Regions from separate parts of the Microbulbifer sp. YPW1 genome, predicted to be linked through region 2. Evidence: predicted binding sites of a transcription regulator. Region 2 holds the regulator's gene; the other holds the start of a gene.
What was found. Region 2 encodes FNR, which switches genes on or off when oxygen is low (the NO sensors DNR and NnrR bind a similar motif). Its sites were predicted from a motif close to TTGATNNNNATCAA; they were not measured.
Positions count from the first base shown of each region.

Region 1: the regulator FNR is predicted to act here: its motif matches at 3,046-3,059, upstream of HUW35_RS12270 (DUF3149 domain-containing protein).

Region 1 is NZ_CP055157.1:3,017,191-3,024,641, reverse strand. Features, by position in the region: gene HUW35_RS12285 (translocation/assembly module TamB domain-containing protein) at 1-471, opposite strand, end outside; gene HUW35_RS12280 (autotransporter assembly complex family protein) at 475-2,322, opposite strand; gene HUW35_RS12275 (hypothetical protein) at 2,450-2,836, opposite strand; gene HUW35_RS12270 (DUF3149 domain-containing protein) at 3,155-3,328, shown strand; gene HUW35_RS12265 (acetoacetate--CoA ligase) at 3,457-5,430, opposite strand; gene HUW35_RS12260 (LysR family transcriptional regulator) at 5,700-6,596, shown strand; gene HUW35_RS12255 (hypothetical protein) at 6,609-7,451, opposite strand, start outside.
Region 2 is NZ_CP055157.1:759,488-766,938, reverse strand. Features, by position in the region: gene hemN (oxygen-independent coproporphyrinogen III oxidase) at 1-1,365, shown strand, start outside; gene fnr (fumarate/nitrate reduction transcriptional regulator Fnr) at 1,456-2,184, shown strand; gene HUW35_RS03280 (hemerythrin domain-containing protein) at 2,212-2,778, opposite strand; gene HUW35_RS03275 (hypothetical protein) at 2,988-3,380, opposite strand; gene HUW35_RS03270 (outer membrane beta-barrel protein) at 3,631-4,128, shown strand; gene glyA (serine hydroxymethyltransferase) at 4,461-5,726, shown strand; gene HUW35_RS03260 (extracellular solute-binding protein) at 6,132-7,229, shown strand; gene nrdR (transcriptional regulator NrdR) at 7,318-7,451, shown strand, end outside.

The DNA.
Region 1 (7,451 bases), 2.3 Mb from region 2:
CTCCTCGGCTGCGTCTTCCACCTCCTCTTCACTCACGTGGGCCTGCAGGTATTCCCCCAGCAGCGTGTTATCGAACAGGAAGGTGTGGGCACTCAGCTCCGGGATATGAATCTGATTGCGCAACAGGCGCTGGATATCCACATGCAGGGTCAACTGATGTGCCTCGATCATGGGGCGCTCTTTGTAGCGCACCTGCAGACGCTCGAAATACCAGAGGCCCAGCGCCTGGCTGCGCAACCCTTCCGCATTGATTTCCAGGTCCGGCAAATAGTGACGGGCGATAGCCAGACCACCGCGGGTAATCGCCTCGCGACCACTTTCGGAACCCACCAGGAAAATCGCCATCAACAGAGGCAACAGCAGGCTGGCGGCAATCAGCGTCAGGCGCGGCGCGCGCGGCCAGCGTTTGCGCGACCTGTGTTTGGAAGCGCCTGCGGGCGGGACGGGGTTGGGGACGTTTGAATCAGCCATGGTTCAGAACGCCTGTCCGAGACTGACGTAAATCTGGTAACTGCTGTCGTCCAGATCATCACGACGGTCCAGCGGGAAGGCGATATCAAACCGCAGTGGCGCGAAGGACGTCATATAACGTACCCCCAGGCCGACACCCCAGTAGAGGTCATCAAAACTCGGCTGCGGATCGGCGTAGGCATTACCGCCATCGAGGAACAGGACACCGCCCCAGGTTTCGGTAAACCGGAAACGGCCCTCGAAAGAGACTTCGCTGAGTGCGCGTCCACCGATGGGATCAGACAGGGTCGGCGGCTCGCCGGGCACCGTAGAGGGGATCAGGCGCCGCGGCCCCAGGGCCTGGTAGGCGTAGCCACGCACCGAGCCACCACCGCCGGCATAGAAACGTTCGTCCGCTGGAATATCCAGGTTGTCGATACCACTGATGACACCGGCCTTGATGCGCACCGCCAGGGTGGGATCAAAGCGGGTCTCTTCCGCAGTGAGGTAACCGGTGGCAACCAGGGTATTTTTTACAAACCGGGTGCCCGAGCCCCGCAGATCGAAATACGGTTTGACCTCCAGGGCCACGGTCGCCCCCTTGTGGGCATCAAGCAGGTTGTCGGTGGTATCAATTTTGAGCCCGAGGGGAAACGACAGCAGGTTGTAGTTTTCGCTCTGCTCGCCCTCTTCCTGCACCTTACTGAACTTCAGCTCGCTACCCACACTGAAGGTGCGGTGTTTGGTATGACGGCGGGAAATAATGCCGCCGATGGTGACGGACCGCGCCTCGTAAGAATCCCGTTCTTCATTGGATGCTTCGGCCTTGGCGGAAAAATCCTGATCATCGCGAAAGAAGCGCGGTACCAGGAGCTCCGTCTTGAGGGACTGCTTTACCTCGTTGACCCGGGTTTCCACCTCAATCTTTTCACCGCGACCGAGGATATTGCGGTGTTCCCAGCCCGCCGAGACTCCAGCCCCCTCATCGGACGTGTACCCCACCCCCAGACGAATCGTGCGGTGCTTGCGCTCGATCACCAGAAAAGTGATATCCACAATCCCTGCGCTGGGCTCGGAAACCTCCGCGTTCACCCCGGCAATCAGGTTGGTGCGCAGCAGGCGCAGCTTGGCCGCATCCATTTTTCCGCGAGAGAAACAATCCCCGGGTTCCAGCTTCAGGCGCTTGCGCAGAAAGTCCTCATCGACCGTGGTCACCCCTTCCACATACACCTGTCCAATATTTACCTCGGGGCTCTGCGCCACACGGTATTCCAGTCTCGCCGCATGTTCGCTGTGAATGACCGTCGCCTGGTAATCCACATCCACATTCAGCAGGCAGGCATTTTCCGCCAGGTAATTTTCAATACGTTTAACGCCCTCGGTGACCTTTTCCGCCTCCAAGGGTTCACCCTCCCGTAATCCCACACCCGGGAAACCCGACTTGAGGTGCGGAGGCATATTCACTTCGAGAGATTTAATGCGGTACAGCGGCCCGGGAACGACCCGGTACAGGATCTCGCCATCAGTCACCGATTGCCGAACCCGGCCATCGTAATAACCGCGCGAACGCAGCAGCTTTTCCAGCGTACCGCGCTCGTAGCGGGCCACATCCAGTGGATCCTCGTAGGCCTTGAGCACACTGCTGGATTTGCGCTGCTCCTTGACCTGGTCTTTCAGCCAGTCCTGAAGCTCGCGGTCTTCGGATACACGGATTTTGAATTTGGGCAGGTTGTCGAAAAATGGCAGGGCATTACCCGCCTGTGGCAACAGCAACAACGATAGCGCCAACAGCGCGCACGCCGCGATCTGAAAGCGGGAAACCCTGGAAGCGAAGAAAAATACGCGCAAGACAAATATCCGTTTGCCAATCATCAACACTGCGACGCCGAGCGCCCGTGAAAGTTGCCGCAGTCGGCGCAACTTTACCGGACTTTACACCACCGGCCGGTATGCCAGTCGAGGGGTTACGTCGATGATCTGGCCAGCCCCTTGAGACAATTCAGCGTCCGGGCGCCGTCGCTGAGCCGGTGCGCTCCATCAACGGGTTACAGTTGCGGACGATGACCCGCCCTTCCAGCAGGTTGCCCTTGGAATATTCGCTGAAGATGCACTCGTTGCTTTCGGGGTCGTAGTTTTCCACCCAGAGGTTGTCATCTTTCCAGGTGGCGCCCAGATGGCGCTGCCCCTCCGGCACAGTGATACGCATCACCCCACCGAAGCGTTTCACGAACACCTGTTCGAAATGGAAGTAATAGGCAAGCCAGCCGGCGAGAAAGATGACGGCACCGACAATGGCACCTTTACCCAGGCTACCAAACCGACTGCCTGCAAACAGGGACAGTACGACCAGCGAAATAACAGCGGCCCAGTATAGATAGGTAATCATATTTATCTTCCGTGAAATTATTGATTTATAGAGGCTGAGTTCTTGTGAACAGATACCGGAATCCGTTTTCTACAGCGTAACGCAAGCCTAGCGCAGAATCGTTCATTCCGGGTAGCACAGCTGGCGATGTATCACCGGCCGCCAACCCTCCGAACAATGCGTAATCAAAGCCCGGAATCCGCTGAAATAGGCGGCAAACTACAGGTCCCTTGACCTGGATCAAGGGGCGCAATCGGCGCCACTTTACACTGGAGTCAGTTAAAGGCAAGTGGCTGGGGAAAACGAACAATCCCCGCCGAATCAATCGCGGAGGCAATCATGGATGCAATGATCGACCTGTTCACCAGTTTTTCCGGCCTACTGAGCCTGGGCATCATCGCCTTTGTATGTGTGATGGGCGGGTATATTACCCGGATGGCGCTGCGCAAGATGAATGAAGAGCAGGCGCGATTGGAGAAGGCGGACACCGGTCACCGAATGAAAACGGCATAACCCAAACGCAGAAGCCCGGGAACCTTAGTTCCCGGGCCACAGCTTGCTGAGAAAATGCCTAGCCTTGTGCCGGATCAGTCTGCTGAATCCGGCTTTTTTGCTGGTTACCGCGGTTCGCCTGGCGGCAGTTATTCACCTGCGAGCTCAGGCAGTTTTTCATACAGCTTCAGCGCTTCCGGATTGGCCAGCGCCTCCTGATTCTTGACCGGCTTGCCGTGCACCACGTTGCGCACTGCCAGCTCCACAATCTTGCCGCTGATGGTACGCGGGATATCCGCAACCTGGATCACTTTGGCCGGCACATGGCGGGGTGTGGTATTGGCGCGAATCGTGGTTCGAATCTTCTGGATCAGGTCGTCGTCCAGGGTCAGGCCTTCACGCAACACCACAAACAGCACCACTCGTACATCGTCGCGCCACTCCTGGCCGATGCAGATGCTGTCCAGCACCTCCTCAACCTTTTCCACCTGGCGGTAGATTTCTGCGGTGCCGATACGCACACCACCGGGGTTGAGCACCGCATCGGAACGACCATAGATGATCACGCCGCCGTGTTCGGTGATTTCCGCATAGTCCCCATGGGCCCAGACACCGGGCCAGCTGTCGAAGTAGGCATCGTGGTATTTGCTGCCGTCGGGGTCATTCCAGAAACCGATGGGCATACACGGGAAAGACTTGGCGCAAACCAGCTCTCCCTTGTCTTCCAGTACCGCCTTGCCGTCGTCGTTCCAGACCTCTACCGCCATACCGAGTCCGCGACACTGCAACTCGCCGGGATACACCGGCAACACCGGATTGCCCAGGGCAAAACACGAGACAATGTCGGTACCGCCGGAAATGGAAGACAGGCAGACATCCGACTTGATATCCCGGTACACGTAGCGGAATCCCTCATGGGCCAGTGGGGAGCCGGTGGAAAGTACCGCGCGCAAACGCTCCAGTTTGTGGCTCTCACGGGGTTTGCAGCCGGCTTTTTCCAGCGCGGCAATGTATTTGGCACTGGTGCCGAACACACTGATGTTTTCCTCGTCCGCCATATCCCACAGGCACTGGGCTGCCGGGTAGAACGGCGAACCATCGTACAACACCAGGGTGGCGCCACAGGCCAGCCCGCTCACCAACCAGTTCCACATCATCCAGCCACAGGTGGTGAAGTAAAACAGGGTGTCGTCGCGGGAAACATCGGTGTGCAGACGGTGTTCTTTAATATGCTGCAGCAGGGTACCGCCCACACCGTGCACGATACATTTGGGCACGCCGGTCGTACCGGAGGAGTACATGATATACAGCGGGTGGTTGAACTCGGTCTGCTCAAAGCTCAGTGCGCGCGTGGGTGCTGTGCCGATAAACGCGTCCAGGGTGATGGCCCGATCGAGGTCACCGATGGCATCCGCGGTCTGCGCGGCATCGCGCGCCACGGGCACCACTACCAGCTGCTGGATGGATTCAATCTTCTCGACGATCTGCGCCAGGCGCGGCAGGGAATCAATAGTCTTGCCGTTATAGAAGTAGCCCTCACAGGCGAACAGCACCTTGGGCTCAACCTGGCCGAAGCGGTCCAATACCCCGTTGATTCCGAAATCCGGGGAACAGGAGGTCCAGATGGCCCCCAGGCTGGTGGTGGCGAGCATCGCCACTGCGGTATCGATGATGTTGGGCATAAAACCCGCTACCCGGTCGCCCTTGCCAACACCGGCGCTGACCAGTGCCGATGCCAGCTGCTCGACCCTGTCAAAGAGTTCGGCATAGGTTAGCTGGCGGCGACGACCATTCTCGAGACGCTCGATCAGGGCGACCCGATCATCGCGGAACTTCAGCAGGTTTTCGGCGAAGTTCAGGCGCGCATCCGGAAACCACTCGGCGCCGGGCATGGTGTCTTTCCCCAATACCCGCTCGCCGCGCTCACTGGCGACAACCTCGCCAAAACCCCACAGCTCCCCCCAGAAAGAGGCCCGGTTATCCACAGACCACTGGTACAGGGCGCTGTAATCCTGCAGTGACAGCCGGTGCTGCTCATTCACCCGGCGACGAAACTGGTCCATCTGGGTACGGGCTACGGCTTCGGGGGTGGGTTGCCAAAGGGGCGCTACGGGATTGCTCATTTCGACCAAACTCTCTCGATTTTGCTGCGGAAACCTGCGGGGGAAACAGCTTCCCGCAAGTATGGCGCTTGTTATTGGTTTGTGTGGGGCCGCGGGCGGTCTCCGCCTGCGTCACCGCGCTGTGACCGCTGATCATTATTCTCGGTCTCGCCAAGGAGACAATCATGCCTTGGTCTAACAGTTAAAACTAATTTAAACTTTTTTATATTTGTTAATATTTACTTAACTGATATCTCATCCAGACCACCGGCACAGCAGGGAAATCCGACTTGAGCGCCACCATCAAGCAACTGCGGGCCTTCGTGGCCGTGGCCCGCACCCACAGTCTGGCGGAGGCGAGTGCGCAGCTGCACGTATCGCAGCCGGCCATATCCATCGCCATTCGCAGCCTGGAGGAATCCCTGGGCGGTGAACTATTCAGCCGGGACGGTCGGCAACTGGTGCTCACCCCCGAGGGTACCCAGTTTGTGGAGCGCGCCCAGCAACTGCTGCACAACTGGGATAACACACTGGATGCGGTGCAACAGCGCTTCCAGCTGCAACACGGGCAGCTCTCCATTGCTGCGATTCCCGCCTATGCCCTCAACCAATTGCCCGCCCTGCTGGAGAAGTTTCACCGGCGGCACCCGGATATCAATATCGTACTGGAGGATATCGTGATGGAACGGGTGGTCAGCGCGGTACAGGACGGACGCGCGGAACTGGGCATCAGTTTCCGCCCGGATGACCTTGGCAACCTCAGCTTCACCCCCATCGCCGATGATCGCTTTATTGCGGTACTACCCGCGGGACACCGACTCGGGAAAAAGAAAAACCTGCGCTGGCGCGACCTCGCACAGGTGGCATTTATTGCCATGAATCGAGGATCCGCGGTACGGCGCTGGACGGATAGCGCCTTCGCCGAATGTCAGCCCGGCGCGCAGACCGCCCGTTTGCTGTGTGAAGCAAACCAGCTCAGCACCATTGGCAGGCTCGTGCAATCCGGGCTCGGCGTCAGTGCCGTGCCCAGTCTGTGTGAGGAGCAGATGCGCGGCTACGGGCTGGTGTGCAAACCACTGGCGGAACCGGAGGTGGTGCATCAGGTAGGTATTCTGACCCGCAGCAGTGGCGGGCTTTCTGCCGCCGCCGCTGCCTTTAAGCGCATTGCCACCGCGGCAAGCGATTAACGCGCGGGCTGGCTACCGTGCAGCGGCTTCCGCCCGCTGCCGCAGCAGCACACGCAGGTTCTGCAGCAAATCCCAGCCTGTAATTGCGATCACAATACCCACACCAGCACGCCAGCCACCGGCGCTCGGCTGCCAAACTTCCCCGCCTTGCCACTCCAGTGAAAAAGGCGGGTATATTGACATCAAGACCACCAGTAACCCCAACCAACAAATGTTCAGGGCAATGTCTGCATACAGTCGCGGTTGCGTCCAGTAGGGCGACACCAATTTGATCAGTGACATCACCACGCTGAGCCCGAGGGCAATATTCAACCACGGCAGAGCTGCCTCAAACGCGGGAGAAAATCTCAGCCCGCCCTCCGCCATCGGCAGTCTCCAGATATCGTTCACCCAGGCCATAGCGAGCAGCGTCACCGCGAATTCCACCGCGGAATCGAAGCGCTGTATACGGCGTCCACCATGCGCAACTTTCGGCAGAGCGCGCGGATTCCAGTTTTCGAGAACCTTACCGTAGCCAAGTTTTCCGCCGGCAAGGAAAAACACCAGGGTTACCCAGGCAAAAGCGTGAATAGCGCCTTCATATACACCGGCAAACCAGCTCACAGCAGCGCGGACAAAATTCACCTTCACTTCAAAATACAATGCTGCAATCACGTCAATCGCAGAGACCACGGCAATCACAGCAATCACCAACTTCAGTACCTGCAGATACAACGGAAACAGGGGCTCACTGACCAGCGAACGACGCGACTGGTAGCCCGCCGCAACTACCATCGGGTGGCCTTTTTCCGCGATCAAAGTGAGCACTTCCTCATCGGTCAGGGGACGCCCCAGCGAGCCACTCAGCTCATCACA
Region 2 (7,451 bases):
GCGCTGTTGGCGCGTTATGCCGGCCCCTGTCCGCGCTATACCTCTTACCCCACCGCCGACCGGTTTGTGCCACTGAGTGCTGGTACCGACTCGCCGGAGTCCGGCGGCAATCCCTGGGATGCACTGCAAGATGTGCAGACATTGTCGCTGTACGTGCATATCCCGTTCTGCCGTTCCCTGTGTTATTTCTGCGCCTGTAACAAGGTGATCACCCGTCAGTACGGTCTCGCTTCCACCTATCTGGACCGGGTGTTGCAGGAAGCGCAGTGGTACCGGGAGCGGGTCGCCGGTGTGCCAGTGACGCAGCTGCATTTAGGCGGCGGCACACCGACCTACCTGAACGACAGCGATCTGACCCGCCTGATCCACGGGCTCCAGGAAGTGTTCGCGCTGCAGCCCGGAGAGGATGCGGAGTACAGTATTGAGGCCGATCCGCGGGTGCTTGAAGTGGAAACCCTGGATACATTGCGAGGCCTGGGGTTCAACCGGCTGAGTATGGGGATTCAGGACTTCAACCCGGATGTGCAGCGCGCGATCAACCGGATCTGTCCGCCCGAGCAGGTGCGGGCGCTTACCCTTGCGGCGCGCGAGCGCGGCTTTCGCTCCATCTCCTACGACCTGATCTACGGGCTGCCGGGTCAGGACGTGGAGAGCCTAGAGCGCACCATCGACACCGTGATCGACCTGGCCCCGGATCGAATTGCGCTGTATCACTACGCGCACCTGCCGCAGCGGTTCAAGGCGCAGCGTCTGATCAGCACGGACCTGATCCCGTCCCCCGAGTCGAAGATCGCCATGCAGCTGGCGGCGAGCCGTCGGCTGATGGATGCGGGATACCTGTTTCTGGGTATGGACCACTTTTCCCGTCCGGATGATCCCATGGCTGCCGCCGCCACACGGGGGCAGCTGGCGCGCAACTTCCAGGGGTATACCCTGATGCCGGCGGATGCCCTGGTGGGCCTCGGTGCCTCGGCGATCAGCTATAGCCGAGATGGTTACTGGCAGAACCACCACGGGCAGAAGGAGTATGCCGGGGCAATTTCTGAATCTGGTCAGGCGATCTGTCGCGGCTGGCAGCTGGATGATGATGATCGCCTGCGCCAGTGGATGATCATGGAGTTGATGTGCCATCTCCGCCTGCGCAAACGCGATGTGGAAGCCCGCACCGGGCGTCCCTTCGCGGCGTACTTTGCGCCGGAGCTGGCGCGACTACAGCCCCTGATCGCGGACGGGCTGTTGCTCGACAAAGGGGATGACTTGGAAGTCACAGAGCATGGCCGCTGGTTTTTGCGCAATATTGCCTCTGCTTTTGATCGCTACCTGCACGGCAGTGAAGCTGCAGCCCAATACTCCCGTGTGCTTTAAAGGGGCGATGGGGATACAATTTTGACATGGGCGTTTGTGCCCCTGATTTAAGCAATGCTTGTGCCCTGAATTCGGGAAATGGAAGAGACAATGTCGAAACCCTCAACCGCGGTCAATTGTGGAAGTTGTTCGGTCAGAAGGCTGTGCCTGCCCGTGGGCCTGGCGGATGAGGACATCGAGCGCCTCGAACAGGTGACGCGCAAGAAGAAAATCCTGAAGGCGGGAGAGACGCTGTTTCGCGCCGGCGATCCCTTTTCCAATCTGTACGCAATCCGTTCCGGCAGCTTCAAGTCGGCGGTGATCGGTGCCGATGGCGATACCCAGGTCACGCATTTTGCGCTGCCCGGTGAACTGCTGGGGTTGGATGCCTACAGTGGTGGTTCGCACCCGGGCTATGCGGAAGCGCTGGAGGACAGCAGCGTCTGTGTGCTGCCGTTCACCCAGCTGGAAAACCTGGCCCAGCAGGTGCCTGCGCTGCAGAAACAGATCTACAACATTTTCTCGGAAGAGCTGAAACAGGATAGCGATGTGCTGTTGCTGTTGGGCAAGCGCTCGGCGGAAAGCCGCCTGGCGGCGCTGCTGATCAATATTTCCAGCCGCTATGCCCGCCGCGGGTACTCCGCCAGCGAATTCAAACTTTCCATGCAGCGCATCGACATCGCCAATTATCTGGGGCTGACCGCGGAAACGGTCAGCCGGTTGATCTCGCGCTTCCAGAAACAGGGCCTGATTCGCGTGCAGGGCAGGGCGATTAGCATTCTCGACCTGATTGCTCTCAGCGAGCTGGCGGGCACCCACTGCAGCTACGAAAACGACTGACCGTTTCCTGCATCGGTCTGTCCCCGGTCAGCAGGCTGTCGCTACTTCTTTCTCTGCGAGATCCTGATAGATGGCCTCGTAGAGGCGCTTGACGCCGCGGTGGAATTGACAGCTCTGCCTGTCCGCGAGCGCTGCGGTCACCTCTTCCCAGTCGGTTTCTGTCAGGTACTGGTTCACCAGTGGCAGCAATATCTCATTTTCTTTTCGCATATGTTCGCGCTGCAGGGATATGTACTCCCGCGCGGTGCTGAACAGCTGTTCCCGTTCCACGGCGGCATCGTTCGCGACGGCATAAAAGAGCCGGTTCATGCTGCGTGTGGCCTGGGCAATAGCCCGGTGCTCTGCACTTATCTTTTCAACCACATCCCGGATATCCACAGGCTTGCCCAGCAGCTGTTCGAATACCAGATCCTCCACCGGGTGGTGCCACTGATCCGGGTAGACGGAAAAGTAATCCAGGGCATCGAGGATCATGCTCAGGGTAGCGGGATCGCGATCCTGCTGTCCCAGGTCCTTGAGTAAAACCTCGAACACATCCAGCAGGTTTTGCATGTGCTTGTGGTCATCGCAGAGCTGTCGGTAGATACCGTTCATAGCGCGCCTCCTTGACGGGTAGTGAGAATCGACAGATCCATTGTTGTCTGCCGTCGGGAACTGGGCTTGATCTGGGTCAAGCCGTGACTACATCGTGTTGCGGTAGGCGCCCGCTGCCCGAATTTTGAACGGTCGGGTGGGTGTGTTTGAGGCGGGGACGCTGAGGTGCGCCGTCAACAACAGACGGCGCACCGCAAATTGGGGCATGTTTAAAAGTGGTAGTCGCGCAGCTCGATTTCTTCCCAGTCGTACACGAGCTGGAGGCCATCGCCGGTGACCAGGCTGACTTTGTCCGGTGCCAGGCAATCAGACCAGTCCACCTTGTTCAGGTCGACCATCTCGGCGCCGCCTTGCACGTTTACCACAGAGTCCTGCCAGGCCTGGTGGCAATAACGGGGAATCTCCCCCTCTACCAGTAACTCCTGACCGAGGTAGTTGCTGTAGTTGAGCTGCGGCATGCGGTTCATGTGGTAGCGGTCCTGCTCACCGAGCAGGTAAAACTTGCCGTTTTCCTGCACCAGGGTCCCCGTGGCGGTAACCGCCTGCTGCGCCGGGTTGGCGGCACAGGCAGTGAGCAGGGCCAGGGGCAGCAATAAACTCATTCGAGACTTCATATTTATTACTCTTCTGTGTTTTTTTACCAAACTATCAAACCTCCGTTGCAACTGCATGTCATTTAGATTGCAGTGCTCTCTCAACAAATGGGTATCTGCCTGTTTACGGCTGACGGGAACAGTCGGATCTCACTTGCCGCTGTAATCGCGTGTAATGGCCGGGGGCTGTTGGCGCCAAATTTATTTCATTAGAATGCCGCCCGCAAAATAAACACGATGCTTTTGGGGCATAAATAACATGATGAAAAAAGTTTTAGCGGCAGCGGTGATGCTGGGTTGTTCAATTTCTGTTCAGGCCAGTGAAGGCGGTTACTTCGGTACCGTGGCGGGCCTGATGAAGACCTCCATCAATGGCGATAGCCCGTTCAATGCGGGCATCCGCGCTGGTTATACCTGGAATTCTGGATTCGGCCTGGAAGGCGAATACACCACTTCCCTGGTAGATGGCGAAGCGCGTTTTAACAGCGGTTGGGGTGACTTCCGCTGGGATTACTCCATTTCCACCCTGGGCGCCTACGCGACCTACCGCAGCCAGGGCGACCTCTACTTCAAGGGCCGCCTGGGTGTGCTGAACGAAAGTGTCGATTTCGAAGGCGAGAAAGAAAGTGATTCCGGCCTGTCTGCAGGTCTGGGCCTGGGCTTCAACCTGTCCGAGACCGTTAACCTGGAAGCCGAATACACCCTGGTGGAAGAGGATGTGGATTTCTGGTCCGGCACCCTGGTATTCCGCTTCTGAGGCAATACCCATCTTCCAGAGACTGGCGCTTTTACCGGGCCACTCGGTAAGGGACGGGTAGCTGCCAGTATCAGAACGCGACCCCTCGGGTCGCGTTTTGCGTTTCCGGGCGGCGGAATCCTGTACCGCCCGGGATCGGCGCTGCACTGAGCAACTTGAATTGCACGGGGCGCTGAATTGAATTTGTTTCATGTGCACCCTTTGCGCCGCGGGCTCTCCGTTGGTGTACAATGCGCCGCTTTCTGGGGGCGGGCCGGTCACAAATAGGTCGGGATTTGCCCTTGTCGAGATTATGCTAGCGCGATTCGCGCCTTATCATCCGAGGGAACACCATGTTTGATAAATCCGTCACTCTTGCTTCATACGACCCGGATGTGTGGTCCGCCATTCAGGACGAAGACCGCCGCCAGGAAGAACACATCGAGCTGATCGCCTCGGAAAACTACACCAGCCCGCAGGTGATGGAAGCCCAGGGCACCAGCCTCACCAACAAGTACGCGGAAGGCTACCCCGGCAAGCGTTACTACGGTGGCTGTGAGTACGTCGACAAGGTCGAGGCCCTGGCCATCGAGCGCGCCAAAGAACTGTTTGGCGCCGACTACGCCAACGTCCAGCCGCACTCCGGTTCCCAGGCCAACGCCGCCGTATACCAGGCCCTGTGCGCCCCCGGCGACACCGTGCTGGGCATGAGCCTGGCCCACGGTGGTCACCTGACCCACGGTGCCAAGGTGAACTTCTCCGGCAAGATCTACAACGCGGTGCAGTACGGTCTGAACCCGGAAACCGGCGAGGTGGATTACGAAGAAGTGGAGCGCCTGGCGCTGGAGCACAAGCCGAAGATGATCGTTGCCGGCTTCTCCGCCTACAGCCGCATCATGGACTGGGCCCGTTTCCGCACCATCGCTGACAAGGTTGGCGCCTACCTGATGGTCGATATGGCCCACGTTGCCGGCCTGGTTGCCGCTGGCGCTTACCCGTCGCCTGTGCCCCACGCGGATGTCGTGACTTCCACTACCCACAAGACCCTGCGCGGCCCGCGCGGCGGCATCATCATTGCCAAGGCCAATGAAGAGATCGAGAAGAAACTGAACAGCGCGGTATTCCCGGGCGGTCAGGGTGGCCCGCTGATGCACGTGATCGCGGCCAAAGCGGTTTCCTTCAAGGAAGCCATGACCCCCGAATACAAGGCCTACCAGCAGAAAGTGGTAGAGAATGCCCGCGCCATGGCCGAGACCTTCCTCGACCGCGGTATCAATATCGTCTCCGGTGGTACTGACGACCACCTGATGCTGGTGGACCTGATCGGCAAAGAGTACACCGGTAAGGATGCGGACGAAGCCCTGGGCAACGCCAACATCACCGTGAACAAGAACGCCGTTCCCAACGACCCGCGCTCCCCGTTCATCACCAGTGGCCTGCGTGTCGGCACCCCGGCGATCACCACCCGTGGTTTCGGTGTGGAAGAGACCAAGCAGCTCACCAACTGGATCTGCGACGTGCTGGACGCGCTGGAGAAGGGCAATGCAGACGCCACCATCGCCGAGGTGAAAGCCAAGGTTCTGGAAATCTGCGCCAAGTTTCCGGTCTACAAAGGCTGATAGCGCAGTCGACAGAAAGCACTGTGAGCCCGGCCTATGCCGGGTTCTTCGAAAACGGCCCCCAAGGGGCCGTTTTTGTTTCCTGGGTGGGCAAACGCAGGAAATCGTCCTCCGGTCTGTGAAATGACCGCCACTTTCTGTTTTAATACGCGCCCTCGAAAACCGAATTGAAATTCAATTATTGTTTCATTCGGTACTAATCCGAGGGGCTTGCCGGAGCCGGCTCGGAATTTGCACCCGGTATCTGTAGCACGAGGGATGCGTTGCTCAACAGAGGTTCGCGCAAGCGACCGGTACTTTCGGGTCCAAGCGGTTTCAGGATTCGATGCTTGCCGTCAGTGGCTGGAATGCACGGCGGTCAGCGCTGGACAACCGTGCAGCACAGCTGCGGAGCGAGAGTAGAGCATGCGCCCACTAATCAAACTACTGGTCATTCTGACTACTGTCATCGGGCTCGGCGTTCAAGCCCAGGCGAGAGAACTCCACTTTGCCAACTGGTCTGAATCCATTGCCGAGGACACCATTGCCAACTTTGAGGCCGCCAGTGGCATCAAAGTGCACTATTTCGAATTTGACGATATCGAAGAGCTGGAGCAGGTCTGGCTGAAAGAGGGCCGTCAGTTTGACGTCATCGTGCCCGGCTCCGACAACATTCCCAAATACATCGCTGCTGGGCAGCTGCAGAAGCTCGATCGCAGTCGTATCGTCAATTGGGAACAAAATGACCCCGAGTTCATGCAGCGTCTGGCCCTGTTCGACCCGGCCAATGAATACGCCTTCCCGTTCTTGTGGGGGACCGTGGGTATTGGCTACAACGTGCAGGCAGTGCGCAAGGCATTCGGTGGAGTGTTGCCGGAGGACAGCTGGGACCTGCTGTTCAAGCCGGAAAATCTCGGCAAGCTGGATCACTGCAATGCGACCCTGATGCGGTCTCCGGAAGAAATCTTCGATGTGGCGCTCAAGTACCTGGGCAAAGACCCGAACTCGATGAGCATGGCGCACCAGTTCATGGTCGCGAACCTGCTGTCCAAGGTACGCCTGCATGTCACCGATTTCGACTCGGGTGAATATGTGGAAGACCTGGCCAGCGGCAAACGCTGTATCGCCCACGCCTGGAGCGGTGATGTACTGGTGGCACAGCAGATGGCGGAAGAGGCGGGCAAGTCCTTCGATATCCGCTACGTGATGCCGAAGGAGGGCTTCCCCCTTTGGATCGATGTGGTGTCCATGCCCACCAATGCTCCCAATGTTGATGCCGCCTACGAGTTTCTCAATTACCTGATGCGTCCGGACGTCATCGCCAATATCAGCAATGAGACCCAGTACGCGAACGCAAACATGGACGCCCAGGATCTCGTCGATCCGGCGCTGCGGGATAACCCCATCGTTTACCCCAGCCCTGATCTGCTCGAACGCACCTGGATCCCGGCGGCCACCAAGCCCCGTATCCTTGAGCTGCGTCACAAGCTGTGGCAGCGGATCATCGAGCGCGAAGACATCTAAGGCCGCTTACTGATGCCTGGGGGCAGTTCAGGCCTAAATGGTTGTCGTGTGGTAAACTCCGCGCATTTTCCGATAGGGCCTACTCCCCATGCACTGTCCATTCTGCAGCGCAGATGAAACCAAAGTCGTAGACTCCCGCCTGGTGGCCGATGGCGACCAGGTGCGCCGCCGTCGCGAGTGCCTGCAGTGCCACGAGCGCTTCACCACCTTCGAGACCGCCGA